DNA from 3 places in the Anaerobacillus sp. genome. Region 3 is predicted to be linked to each of the others. Evidence: riboswitches for the same ligand, from Rfam matches in the RefSeq annotation. Region 3 holds a riboswitch; each other region holds the start of a gene.
The links. Region 3 has a riboswitch for S-adenosylmethionine ahead of ACK4M9_RS00175 (homoserine dehydrogenase). Riboswitches for the same ligand answer to the same signal wherever they lie in the genome.
Positions count from the first base shown of each region.

Region 1 (4,873 bases), on a different contig from region 3:
AATGGCAGAAGCCTCACGCTTTAGAGGGTGGATCTAATCAAATAGAGAAGTGTTTAATATTAGTTTGACGTTTAGTGTATTTATAGCTTTATTGAAGATGATGAAAATGAGATTGAGACTGATGACTTTGCAGTTTCAATTTCATTTTTTTTGAAGATAAGTGAATGATTTTCATAATTATCAAAAACGAGCCATATCAAACTATGTTTAGTTGTGGCGACTTTACCCAACTAAATATAGTATCTTAATGGCGATAAATATTGAATTATGGAATTCATGAAAGTATCTCAAACTTATAATTCTTAATCTCAGTGAGGTGTAATTTTACCTTATTTTCACTCTTTGCTATAATTAGAAGCGGTATGAAATCAATAAAAGAGGTTGTGGGTCAATGAAAAAAGTAGTGTTATTAGCCACTGGGGGTACAATTGCAAGTAAACCTAATAAAGAAGGTAGACTTGTTGCAGGGGAATTAACAGGAAATGAACTAGCCAAAATTTGTGGAATACCAAATGATATTGAGGTTGAAGTCATTTCTATCCTTCAAAAGCCGAGTATGCATATTACAATTGCAGATTTATTAGATATAAAAGTAAAGATAGACGAAATTTTTAAAAATAGCAAAATTGACGGGATTGTCATCACTCATGGAACTGATTCGTTGGAGGAAACGGCATACTTTTTGGACTTGGTCATTGCTGATGAACGACCAATTGTTATTACAGGTTCACAACGCGCTCCCGATGAAATTGGAAGTGACTCTTATATTAATTTACGACATGCTATTTATACAGCATGTGATCACCAATTAAAAGGTGTTGGAACAGTCGTTGTTTTTAATGAACGTATATTCGCTGCGAAATACGTGAAGAAAGAACACGCTTCAAATATCCAAGGGTTTAATGCCTTTGGCTTTGGTTATCTAGGTATTATTGATAACGATAAAGTTTATTTATATCAAAAACCGGCTAACCGCGAATTTTATAAAATTGAAAGTCCTAGAGAAATTCCTAATGTAGATATCATTATGAGTTATTTAAATGCAGATGATAAATTTTTAAGAGCTTCAATCGAGTCAAAAACGTGTGGAATTATTTTAGAAGGTACGGGCCGTGGGCAAGTTTCGCCTCTCATGATGGAGGCGATTGGTGAAGCGTTAAGCAAAGGAATATACATTTTAATTACCACTGCTAGTGAAGAGGGCTATGTGTATCCAACTTATGAATATTTAGGAAGTGCCTATGACTTAGTTAAAGCGGGTGTTATCTTAGGTGGGGACTTAGATAGTAAGAAAGCTAGGATTAAACTAATTGTTTTATTATTAGCAAATGAACAAGTTAAAGAAAAATTTGAATGAGAGTAAAAAACATAGAGTAAAGTCTATGTTTTTTTACTTCTCATCTAACTAAGATACATGTTACCATTAGAAAAAAGAGAGAGAGGAACCTAGTTGTAATGGTTAGTATCATTTTTGCAAGTTTAGCTCCTAGCCTAGCTCTACTTTGTTTTTTTTATTTAAAAGATAAATATAATTCTGAGCCTCTTGGCATGGTATTTAGAAGCTTTATTTTTGGAGCTTTATTAGTGTTTCCAGTGCTGGTTATTCAATATGCCTTTCAAGAAGAGGGGTACTTAATAAATACACTTTCACAAGCCTTTATTTCTGCAGCTTTATTTGAGGAGTTTTTTAAGTGGTTTATCTTATTTTATACTGCATACAAACACGCCGAGTTCAATCAACATTACGATGGGATTGTCTATGGCGTTAGTGTTTCGTTAGGATTTGCTACGATGGAAAATATTTTTTATCTGGTCGCTTATGGATATGGAGTCGATCTCGCATTAGTTCGAGCGTTGTTGCCAGTTTCAGGGCATGCGTTATTCGGTGTTATTATGGGTTATTACTTTGGTAAGGCTAAGTTTAGTAATAAAAGTAATGAGAAAAAGCTTTTGTTATTTGCCTTCCTAATACCGTGGTTATTGCATGGTATGTATGATTATATTCTTTTTGTTTCTAATTATTGGGTGTATATGATGTTGCCGTTTATGATTTTCTTATGGTGGCTAGCGTTAAAGAAAGTTAAACTAGCTAACGAAAAACAGTAAAAAAAGATTTCCAATAGTGAAAAAAACGCCAAAAATAGGGTATAAATAGTCTATAGACAGAAGTGTGTTAAAGAGGTGAAAGTATTGTTAGAACCTAAACAAAGGTATAAGGTAACTGTAAGGTGCTATGATTGTGGCGAGAAGTTTATTTTGCGCGGTAAATTAAATAGGGATGGGAATTATGAAACTGGGTTTAAACGATGTGTCTGTGGAAATGAAGAAGGGTTACAAATAGATGCACAACCGCAATAAAAAACACCATCTTCAATGAAAAGTCGCTGCCTTTCGCTTTCTTCAAAACTCTAACTATTTTAGAGGCTTGTTCAAGGGAATTCAGCGACATCTTCTAAAAAAGTAAAAAGTTGTTTTAAGGTTATTTTTAATTGGCGATAATAGTCTATTTATTAATGTTTTAAAACCTATTTCGCAAAAAGAGTTGCATTTGCTCTCGAAATAGTGTAGTTTAATAATCAATATAAAATAAAAATTCATATAATTCGTTTAATTCTTATCGAGAGAGATGGAGGGAAGTGGCCCTATGAAATCTCAGCAACCAGCCTATAGTGGTCAGGTGCTAAATCCATCAAGTTTTTCAAAACTTGAAAGATAAGAAGAAGGAAACTGCTATCAGTGACTTCTTCTTAATTTAGAAGAAGTCTTTTTATTTAGTTAATTTTTAGTCATTTAAAGCGTTAATTTAAAGGGGTGGAGAATATGGGATTTAAGCATCTTGAAACGCAGTTAGTACAGTTAGGTAATAGAAGTGATACAAAAACAGGTACGGTTAATCCACCGGTTTATTTTTCAACAGCCTATCGTCATGAAGGAATTGGTCAGTCAACAGGATATGACTATAGTAGGACTGGAAATCCGACCCGACATATTTTAGAAGAAGGGATTGCTTTATTAGAAGGTGGGGATCGCGGTTTTGCATGCAGTTCAGGGATGGCTGCAATTCAAACCGTTATGTCTATATTCAAACAAGGAGATGAAATTATTGTTTGCCAGGATTTATATGGGGGGACGTATCGCCTGTTTGAACAAGGCTGGAAACATTGGGGTGTGAACTTCCGATATTGGGATGGAGTCAATTTCGAACAGTTGGAAGCTTTGGTTACTAAAGCTACGAAAGCAATCTTTATTGAAACTCCTACAAATCCACTAATGCAAGAGTTGAGTATTACTAGAGTAAGTGATATTTCAAAAAAATATGAACTGTTACTAATTGTCGATAATACATTTTATACCCCTTATATTCAAAGGCCAATTGAAGAGGGGGCAAATATAGTAATTCATAGTGCAACGAAATATTTAGGTGGCCACAATGATGTTTTAGCAGGTCTGATTGTTGCAAAAGGTGATGGTCTTTCTGAAAGGATTGGCTTTTTCCATAATGGTATTGGTGCGACATTATCCCCGTTTGACTCTTGGTTATTAATTAGAGGGTTGAAAACGTTGGCTTTAAGAATGGAGAAGCACGAAGAAAATGCAAAAGTAGTGGCCAGTTTTTTAACAGAGCATCCACTGGTTACAGATGTTTTATACCCAGGTCGTGGGGGAATGCTGTCTTTTAGGATCAAAGATCCTAAATCTGTAAATAAACTATTACAAAATTTGAAGCTAATTACCTTTGCAGAAAGTCTTGGTGGCGTAGAAAGTTTAATGACGTATCCTACAACCCAAACGCACGCCGATATTCCAGAGGATGTTCGTGAAAAGTTTGGAGTCTGTAAAAGACTTTTACGTTTTTCCGTAGGTGTTGAAAATAAAGAAGATTTAATTGATGACTTGACGCAAGCATTGGCATGTATCGAAGGGGGAGCTAACATTGGCTGATCAATACCATATCCAAACAAAACTCTTGCACAATAACCATAAAGTCGATCAACAAACTGGTGCCGTAAGTGTGCCAATTCATCATTCGTCTACATTTCACCAATTTTCCTTCGATGAGTTTGGTGAATACGATTATGCAAGAGGGGCTAATCCGACTCGCAAAGCTCTTGAAGAAGTCATCGCGCAGTTGGAGGGTGGAACACGTGGTTTTGCCTTTTCGTCAGGAATGGCTGCTATTTCAACTGCATTTATGCTTCTTTCAAAGGGCGATCACGTGTTAATTACTGAAGATGTTTATGGCGGAACGTATCGTTTCGTTACCCAGATCCTTATAAAATTTGGTATCGAACACACATTTGTTGACATGACAAATGAAACTGAAGTTGAAAGCAAAATTCGAGCAAATACAAAATTGATTTATATTGAAACGCCTTCTAACCCTACATTAAAAATAACAGATATAAAAGCGATTGTTGGAATTGCGAAAGCTCACAATTGTTTAACGTTTTGTGATAATACGTTTCTAACACCAGTGTTCCAAAAACCGCTAGATTTGGGTGTTGATGTTGTGCTTCACAGTGCTACGAAATTTTTAGGAGGGCATAGTGATGTTGTAGCAGGTCTTGCTATTGTTAAAGATGAAGAACTTGGTAGACAACTTGCGTTTTTACAAAATTCTTTTGGGGCCATCTTAGGTGTTCAAGATAGTTGGTTAGTATTGCGAGGCTTAAAAACATTACAAGTCAGGATGAATGCTAGTTCCTTAGCCGCCTTAACAATTGCTAAATGGCTAAGCGAGAGAAAAGAAGTAAAAGCCGTATATTATCCTGGACTTCCTAACCATCCTGGTAGAAGTATTCAGGAACAACAAGCTACTAGTCATGGAGCGGTCTTATCGTTTGAATTCCCAACAAAGAAAAATGCAAAAGAC
Region 1 covers NZ_JBKBWN010000011.1:47,275-52,147, forward strand. Annotated here, with positions in the region: gene ACK4M9_RS15415 (Glu/Leu/Phe/Val family dehydrogenase) at 1-37, shown strand, start outside; gene ACK4M9_RS15420 (asparaginase) at 392-1,357, shown strand; gene prsW (glutamic-type intramembrane protease PrsW) at 1,456-2,106, shown strand; gene ACK4M9_RS15430 (hypothetical protein) at 2,191-2,358, shown strand; SAM riboswitch class I at 2,612-2,719, shown strand; gene ACK4M9_RS15435 (methionine biosynthesis PLP-dependent protein) at 2,821-3,942, shown strand; gene metC (cystathionine beta-lyase) at 3,935-4,873, shown strand, end outside.
Region 1: linked by a shared signal. The riboswitch ahead of ACK4M9_RS15435 (methionine biosynthesis PLP-dependent protein) and the one ahead of ACK4M9_RS00175 (homoserine dehydrogenase) in region 3 are both predicted to bind S-adenosylmethionine.

Region 2 (4,873 bases), on a different contig from region 3:
GTAAGACTGATACATTTTGCATAGCAACCACCTTCGATATTAAAAACACCAGTGTGTGACCACCCATGCTCGTCATCACCGATTAAATGGCGATCTGGATCAGCAGAGAGAGTTGTTTTCCCTGTTCCAGATAGACCGAAGAATAAAGCTACATCACCTTCATCTCCAACGTTTGCTGAGCAATGCATAGAGAGGACATTTTTTTCAGGCAATAAATAGTTCATAATTGAAAAAATTGATTTTTTTATTTCTCCAGCATATTCGGTACCACCAATAAGAACTGTACGTTTCTCAAAAGAGATGATAATAAACGTCTCTGAATTGGTACCATCAATTGTTGGATTAGCTTTAAATCCAGGTGCTGAAATAATCGTAAACTCAGCCTCATGAGTCGCTAGCTCAGCTTCTGTAGGGCGGATGAACAATTGGCGAGCGAAGAGATTGTGCCAAGCAAACTCATTTATAACACGAATTGGGAGGCGATATCCCTTATCTGCACCTGCATAGTTTTTTGAAGCATAGACTTTATCTTTTGTTTTTAAATATGCTAGTACTTTTTTATATAAATTTTCAAATACATCTTTACTAATCGGTTGGTTTACAGCCCCCCAATTAATTTTGTTTCTTACAGAAGTTTCTTCTACGATGTACTTATCCTGAGGTGAACGTCCTGTGTATTTACCAGTTGTTGCAAGAAGGGCTCCAGTGGAAGTTAATTTGCCTTCTTTTCGCTCAAGAGCACTTTCCACTAATTGTGATATCGGTAAGTCGTGGCAAATATTATCACCCTTCAAAACATTTTCTAATTCTGTTTCATAACTAAGTGTACTCATTCGCACCAAAACCCTTCCTAATATTGTTTTTTTAAAGAATAAATTTTCTGGACTTCCATAAAGCCTGTTTTGACGAGCGTCCAACACTCGATTTAAGAGCTAGTCAGAATAAAAGTTTAAAAAATACAGTTGACCGTTTATCAATGACTATACTTTTTAATTTATGCTGTAATTACCTTCTTTGTCAATAATTAGTATAACACATTAAGATTAATAGTCTATACTATTCACCTTTTTTTATTTCGACAATAATGAATTTCATCATTCTTTCTTTTCGCTACTAAGTTCTAAATGTAGTTGCGTTAAAACCATTCGCAACTACATATAGTTTGATATAGCTCGATTAAGGTAATGATGAAATTCACTTAATTAAAGTAGCATTTTGGTTACTCTCGATGAATGATTTGGAGTGAGGGAAAAAAGCAAAGTAATTATCGACAAAACTAGGCAAGATCAACGAAAATAGGTTGACTTTATATAACTGTTACGATATGATATGACCCGAACGGATACTCTTATCCCGAGTCGGTGGAGGGACAGGCCCGAAGAAACCCAGCAACCAACACTTAAATGTTTGCTTCATTAGCTAACATTCCATCATAGTGAAAAGGTGCTAACCTGCAAGACTACGGTCTTGATCGATAAGAGGCGAAAGGCTTATAATCAAAACCTTTTCCTCATCTTTGGGAAAGGTTTTTTCATATGAGGCTAAAATTATTTGTGTTTGTCAACGATGTACCGTGACTTTCACGAAGATGAAAGAAATTAGTCTAATCTTAGTGTAACCATAGAAAAAATGGTTAAGCTAGGTTTAAAAGGAAATGATTTGTTCTTTCAAAAAATTCTGTTTGACTACACAGTCAATAGGGAAAATGAGTACCGTATCAAAGAAGTACATACCCTAAAAAGGTTGAAGGAGGTACAAAAAATGACAGATAAGAAAACACGTCGTTTATTTACATCAGAAAGTGTAACTGAAGGTCATCCAGATAAGATTTGTGACCAAATATCAGATTCGATTCTTGATGCTATTTTAGCTAATGATCCTAATGCCCGTGTTGCGTGTGAAACATCAGTAACAACTGGTTTAGTACTCGTTGCAGGAGAAATTACAACATCTACATATGTTGATATTCCTAAGATTGTACGTGAGACGGTTCGTAACATTGGCTACAACCGCGCTAAGTATGGTTTTGACTCTGAAACTTGTGCAGTATTGACATCAATTGATGAGCAATCAGCTGATATTGCCCAAGGTGTTGATCAAGCTCTTGAAGCACGAGAGGGTTTAATGACAGATGAAGAAATCGAAGCAATTGGGGCAGGAGATCAAGGGTTAATGTTTGGCTATGCAAATAACGAAACACCTGAATTAATGCCACTACCAATATCACTTGCTCACAAGCTAGCTCGTCGTTTAACAGAAGTTCGTAAAGAAGAAATCCTTCCTTATTTACGTCCAGATGGTAAGACGCAAGTAACCGTTGAGTACGATGAGAATAATAAACCTACACGAATTGATACGATTGTTATTTCAACCCAACATCATCCAGAAATTTCGTTAGAGCAAATTCAACGTAATCTAAAAGAGTATGTGATTAAGCCAGTTGTACCTGCTCATTTAATTGATGAAGAGACTAAATACTTTATTAATCCAACAGGGCGTTTCGTTATCGGTGGACCACAAGGTGACGCTGGTTTAACAGGACGTAAAATCATTGTTGACACTTATGGGGGCTATGCACGCCATGGTGGTGGAGCATTCTCTGGTAAGGATCCAACAAAAGTTGACCGTTCAGCAGCTTATGCAGCTCGTTATGTTGCGAAGAACATTGTTGCCGCAGGACTTGCTGATCGCTGTGAAGTTCAACTTGCTTATGCAATTGGTGTAGCGCAACCAGTATCTATTTCAATTGATACATTTGGCACAGGGAAAGTTTCTGAAGAAATATTAGTGGAAGTTGTTCGTTCAAACTTTGACCTTCGTCCAGCTGGTATTATCAAAATGCTAGACCTACGTCGTCCGATCTATAAGCAAACTGCTGCATATGGGCACTTTGGACGTACAGATATTGAGTTACCATGGGAATTCACAGATAAAGCAGAAGCATTAAAAGCTCAAGCTCTAAAATAATAGAAAAGTGGCTGTCCAAAAGTAAAGTCACCTAACGTAGTATAAATAGATCGTGTACAACATACACCTCTAGATATAGTACGTTAGGTGAACCGAAACTTATTGGACAGCTTTTTTTTGTTCAAAAAATAGACACAACCCTTTGTCACTTTTTAGCGAATAGGGCAAACGCTTTCTTTGTAGGTAGGAAAAGATATCAATTTTTTTCCTAGCCAAGTATTTATGAAATCAGGAAAATAATGAGAGATTTTGTCACAAGAATTATATGAAAATTGCATAGATTTGGGATTAATATAGAGGTATTACTATTTTTACCGTCGAAATGTAATATTAAGAATATTATGTAAAAAGTGTTTGAGGAGGGAGTTTGTGATAACTAAACCTAGTGATCACGATCTTTATTTATTTCACCAAGGCAACTTATTTAAAAGCTATAGCTTTATGGGGGCACATCCTAAAGTAGAGGAAGGGAAAGATGGTGTACGTTTTACAGTTTGGGCACCAAATGCAGTTAATGTCAATGTAGTTGGTAGTTTTAACCAATGGGTTGGGGAAAAACACCCAATGAAACGAGTAACACCAAATGGAATTTGGACACTGTTTATTAAAGGTCTAAAAGAGGGCGATTTGTATAAATATGAATTAGAAAGCAAGTCAGGTAAGACGTTTCATAAATCTGATCCTTATGCTTTTTACTCCGAAATACGTCCCAATACTGCCTCTTTAATAACCTCTCTTGATGGTTACCAGTGGAAAGACGAGCAATGGCAAAAACAAAAGCAGAAACAAACGATTTATGAGGAACCACTCTCGATTTACGAAGTTCATCTTGGTTCATGGAAGGTTAATAAAGATGGAGAGTTGTATACTTATCGCCAGCTTGCCCATGAACTTGTGGACTATGTTAGCGAAATGGGCTATACACATATTGAAATCTTACCTATTTCAGAACACCCATTTGATAAATCATGGGGCTACCAGTTAACAGGGTATTTTTCAGTGACAAGCCGCTTTGGTACCCCAGATGACTTTAAATACTTAGTTGATTGTTGCCACCAAAGAGGAATTGGTGTCATCCTAGATTGGGTTCCAGGTCACTTCTGTAAAGATGACCACGGCTTACGTCTTTTTGATGGAGAACCAGTTTTTGAATATAAAGATATACAAAAGGCTGAGAAAAAGGAATGGGGCACGCTTACCTTTGATTTTGGTCGTCCAGAAGTTGTCTCATTTTTAATTTCAAACGCCATTTTTTGGATGGATGTTTATCATATTGATGGGCTCCGCGTCGATGCTGTTTCTAGCATGCTTTATTTCAATCACGGTAAAAGCGATGATGAAGTCGTAGTTAGAAACCAATATGGAGGCTATGAGAATCTAGAAGCGATTTCATTTATACAAAAATTAAATGAAACGGTCTTTCATTATTACCCAAATGCGTTAATGATGGCTGAAGAATCTACGGCGTGGCCAAATGTAAGTGGACCTACGTATTTAGGAGGCCTTGGTTTTAATTTCAAATGGAATATGGGTTGGATGAACGACATGCTTAAATATATGGAGCTAGATCCGATCCATCGAAAGTTTCAACACCAACTCATTACATTCTCTATTTTATATGCATTTTCCGAAAATTTTATATTACCAATCTCTCATGATGAAGTGGTCCATGGGAAAAAGTCATTATTAAATAAAATGCCTGGAGACTATTGGCAAAAATTTGCTAATTTACGTACCTTTCATGGATTTATGACAACACACCCTGGTAAAAAGCTATTGTTTATGGGGAGTGAATTTGGTCAGTTTGATGAATGGAAGGAACTTGAGGATCTCGATTGGGAGTTACTAGATTACGATATGCACAAAAAGATGCACCACTTTGTTAAAAGCTTAAATCAATTTTATT
Region 2 covers NZ_JBKBWN010000004.1:172,447-177,319, forward strand. Annotated here, with positions in the region: gene pckA (phosphoenolpyruvate carboxykinase (ATP)) at 1-833, opposite strand, end outside; SAM riboswitch class I at 1,346-1,481, shown strand; gene metK (methionine adenosyltransferase) at 1,762-2,967, shown strand; gene glgB (1,4-alpha-glucan branching protein GlgB) at 3,337-4,873, shown strand, end outside.
Region 2: linked by a shared signal. The riboswitch ahead of metK (methionine adenosyltransferase) and the one ahead of ACK4M9_RS00175 (homoserine dehydrogenase) in region 3 are both predicted to bind S-adenosylmethionine.

Region 3 (4,873 bases):
TTTTAAATAAAGCAAAATCATTACCTTTTCAAATTGAGGATGGGGTAAATGCTTCTGAGGATATTCGGTTAAAGTATCGTTACCTAGATTTAAGACGTCCGCAAATGCAAGAAACATTTATGCTTAGGCATAAAACAACGAAGTTAATTCGTGATTATTTAGATGAAAATACGTTTTTAGAGATCGAAACACCTATGTTGACGAAGAGTACTCCAGAAGGTGCACGTGATTACTTAGTTCCGAGTCGAGTACATCATGGTGAGTTTTATGCATTGCCACAGTCACCACAGATTTTTAAACAATTATTAATGGTATCTGGGTTCGAGCGCTATTATCAAATTGTTCGTTGCTTCCGTGATGAAGATTTACGAGCTGACCGCCAACCGGAATTTACTCAAGTCGATATTGAAACTTCATTTATGGATAAAGAAGATTTATTATCAATGATGGAAGAAATGATGGTAAAAGTAATGAAGGAAACGAAAGGAATTGAGGTCACTGTTCCTTTCCAAAGATTATCGTATGATGAAGCCATGAACCGCTATGGGTCAGATAAACCAGATACTCGTTTTGAAATGGAGCTTGTGGAACTTTCAGCTATCGTAAAAAATTGTGGTTTTAAAGTATTTACCTCCGCTATTGAAAATGGTGGAATAGTTAAAGGGATTAATGTTAAAGGTGGGGCATTAAAGTATTCTCGTAAAGAAATTGATGATTTAGCTAAGTTCGTAGCTATTTACGGTGCAAAAGGGCTTGCTTGGTTAAAAGTTGAGGAAGACGGATTTAAAGGACCGATTGCTAAATTCTTAAGCGAAGAAGAGCAAGCAGAAATGCGTAAAGCTTTAAATGCTGAAATTGGCGACTTATTATTCTTTGGAGCTGACAAAAAGAAAGTTGTATTTGATAGCTTAGGAGCACTTCGTATGAAGTTCGCTAAGGAATTAGATTTAATTGATAAGACGAAATTTAATTTCTTATGGGTAACAGATTTCCCGTTATTGTCATACGACGAAGATGCAGACCGTTACGTAGCGGAACATCATCCGTTTACACGACCAGTTAAAGAGGATATCGAATTATTAACTACTGAGCCAGAAAGGGTTAGAGCGGAAGCTTATGACTTAGTTTTAAACGGATACGAACTTGGTGGTGGTTCACAACGTATTTACGAGCGAGAACTACAGGAAAATATGTTTAAAGCACTAGGTTTTTCTGATGAAGAAGCTCGTAGTCAATTTGGGTTTTTGATGGAAGCATTTGAATATGGAACACCTCCACATGGCGGTATTGCCTTAGGATTAGACCGCTTAATTATGCTACTTGCAGGAAGAACAAATTTACGTGATACAATTGCTTTCCCAAAAACGGCAAGTGCTAGTTGTTTATTAACAAATGCCCCGAGTGGCGTAAGTTCATCTCAGCTACAAGAGTTAAACCTTTCTGTCATTCCCAAAAAGGAAGAGAAAGTACAAGCGTAATCTGTCAAGCAAGGTCGAATTGCCTGAAAAAAAGTTCGATTGTCCAAGCTAGAATTAATTTACATTTCAAATTAAACATGATATATTGTGTTTACGTCAATTTTAGAAGTTTTGAAATAGTTATACAATTCAAAAAGTAACTGTTATGAAAATTATATACTACTTATCAAGAGAGGCTGAGGGACTGACCCAATGAAGCCCGGCAACCTGTTTAGATTAAGATTACTGTGATGGCAAGTGGTCCACATGTTTATCTTAATCGTAAAGACAAGGTGCTAATTTCAGCAGAGCTATCGGCTCTGGTAGATAAGTGAAGGCACATGAAAACCTTTCCTTATCTGGAGAGGTTTTTTCTAGTTTATGGATAAAAAGGAGCTGATGGCATTGCTTAAGATTGGTTTACTAGGCTTTGGTACAGTAAATTCGGGTGTGTATGAGGGGATATCAGAAACTCAAGACTATCTAGAGAACCTTTTACAAGAAAAAATTAGTGTAGAAAAAATTCTTATTAGAAACAAAAACAGGTATTTAGGTGTAGATAACTTTCATTTACTAACAGATTCTCCTACTGAATTTTTTAAACATGATTTTGATGTTGTTTTTGAGGCAATGGGTGGTGAACAACCTGCACTGGATTATTTAACGTTTTTATTAACGAAAAAAACCGCGATTATCACAGCAAATAAAGAGTTAGTAGCTAAGCATGGTTTTTTACTAGAGAACTTAGCCAAGAAAAACGAAACCTTCATCGGATTTGAAGCGACAGTTGCAGGTGGTATTCCAATTATAAATACACTTAAGAGTCAGTTGCAATGGACTTCAGTTGAGAGAGTATCTGGTATCTTAAATGGAACGACAAACTACATTATTACTAAGTTACAAGATGGAACTCGTACATTTGAAAGTGTTTTAAAAGAAGCACAGGAACGCGGGTTTGCTGAGGCAGATCCTACCGCTGACATTGAAGGGTATGATGCTCTATACAAGCTACAAATTCTTTGTAGGCTTTGTTTTGGTAGTTGGCCTAAACCTGAACAATTTCAAAGGAAAGGATTGTCTCAATTAAAAAGTTGGCATTTCAAAGCAGGCGAATATTTTCGGTTGAAATTAAAATATATTGCAGAGGCTTATTATGATGGAGACGAGGTGAAAGGATCAATTACACCGAGTTTTGTTGAAGAAAAGTACCCCTTAACAGCGATCGAAAATGAGAATAATGGAGTTTATTTGCAAGGAGATTGGTTAGGTAATTTTGTTGCTTCAGGTCCAGGTGCCGGTAAAAAACCAACAGCGACAAGTATGATTGAAGATTATCTTCATCAATTATTAAAGAAAGACACTCAACAACAGCTAGTCAAAAGAAAACTAGTAAGTAAAGAAGGGTTTAGTGAGTTTCTTTTATTATTTGATTTAAAGTATGAAAAAGAGGTTTATCAGTTGCTAAAACAGGTAAAATATAAAGTAAGTGACGTTGTCCAATTTGAGAATGACGAGAAAATAGCGATGTTAGTAACTGTTGATGAACCGGGTCACAAATTAAATATAATTCAGCAAAACATAGAGCTATACCCCGTTTTACGTGTTAGAAAAGAAGTCCACATTAAAAAGAAAAATGAAAAGTTAAAGGCTTTATGATCAACGTGAATAAATTAGTCTAAATTTCGAGCATTTTTTGACAAACTTGAATTCAAAATTAAATCGTGATATTATAAAAACAACAAATGAGAGTCCTGAAGTGTTTGTAGGATACTATACGTTTTGAGCCAACATTTTTAATATGGGAGCTTGAAGTTTTAACTTGGCGTGCAAGCCTTCCTAGAGAGGAAGTACAAGAAGTTAAACAGGGCACCCACCTGCTTATGCAGGTTCAAAACTATAGGTAATACGGCATGTCGGGACTCTATTCTATTCGAAACACAAACCTGGGAATTCTCCTAGGTTTTTTTCTTATGATATCGCAAAGCACAAGATGTTTCTCGAGGTAGTAGCTTGGCTTACCAGGGCGCTAGTACTTTTTTTTGATGTCTAGTACTAGCGCCCAGCCCCTCGAGGTCAAATAACCTGTCAGCGAAAAAGTGAAAAAACGCACTGTGCTCCTTCGCCGTTTCACTTGCTCGTCGCAAAGCTGCACAGGAGTATTCCAAGAAGTTGCTTTCCTGCCAGAACATTTGCTTGTCGCTGCTCCTGCGGTTACTCTTCGCAAAGCACAAGAAGTTTCTCGAGGTAGTAGCTTGGCTAACCAGGCGCTAGTACTTTTCTGTATAGTGACTATATTAAAAGGGAAATTTACATTTAATACAGCATATGATATATTTTTATTCGTGAAGTTTAGATTTCCTATCGTATTAATAGGAATTTGGAAGGAGAAATTTTAATGTTACATCAATTTTCTAGGAATGAACTTGCTATTGGCCATGATGGATTAAATATTTTAAAAAATAGCACTGTTGCTGTTTTAGGTATTGGAGGGGTAGGGTCTTTTTCTGCAGAGGCACTGGCTAGATCTGGTGTTGGAAAACTAGTTTTGGTAGATAAAGATGACGTCGATATTACAAACGTAAACCGTCAAATTCACGCATTGCTTTCAACTGTTGGGCAACCAAAAGTTGATTTGATGAAGGCTAGAATTGCTGATATAAATCCAGAGTGTGAAGTAATTGCTTTGAAGATGTTTTACACCGAGGAAACGTATGAAGCTTTTTTTGAATATGGACTTGATTTCGTTGTCGATGCGTCAGATACAATCTCCTATAAAATTCATTTGATGAAAGAATGTTTGAGACGTAAAATTCCAATGATCTCGAGTATGGGGGTAGCGAATAAAATGGACCCAACAAGACTTCGAATTGCCGATATCTCAAAAACAAGTTATGATCCTATTGCAAAAGTTATTCGTACAAAACTTCGTAAAGAAGGTATACATAAAGGCGTTAATGTTGTTTTTTCTGATGAACAACCAATTAAAATTCGTGAAGAAATCCGGAGGGAAATTGTTTCAAAAGCACAAGAAGAATCTCCGTTAAGAAAAGCTAAAATGCCCCCTTCTTCAAATGCATTTGTGCCATCTGTATCAGGACTTATTATGGCAGGACATGTCATTACTACACTACTAAAGGATATAGAGATACAGCGATAGATACTTAAGAATGTTGAATTAGAAGTTTGTAAATGTCTAATTCAACATTCTCCTTCTTATTAGTTAACTCCTCATTAATTCCTCATATCCCATATCTATTTCGATTTTCTTACGTAAACAACTTATTTTTTACCACTCTAGTAAATTTTAGCTATTTAAAAATTGCGATTGTTTGTAGTTATATACAAAAATCGTAACACTATAATAGTTCTATTTTTAACTATTATACGAATTAACTATATTTATGAATTTTTTTTGA
Region 3 covers NZ_JBKBWN010000001.1:32,301-37,173, reverse strand. Annotated here, with positions in the region: gene aspS (aspartate--tRNA ligase) at 1-1,478, shown strand, start outside; SAM riboswitch class I at 1,639-1,791, shown strand; gene ACK4M9_RS00175 (homoserine dehydrogenase) at 1,839-3,113, shown strand; RNA gene ssrS (6S RNA) at 3,203-3,381, shown strand; gene ACK4M9_RS00165 (tRNA threonylcarbamoyladenosine dehydratase) at 3,853-4,614, shown strand.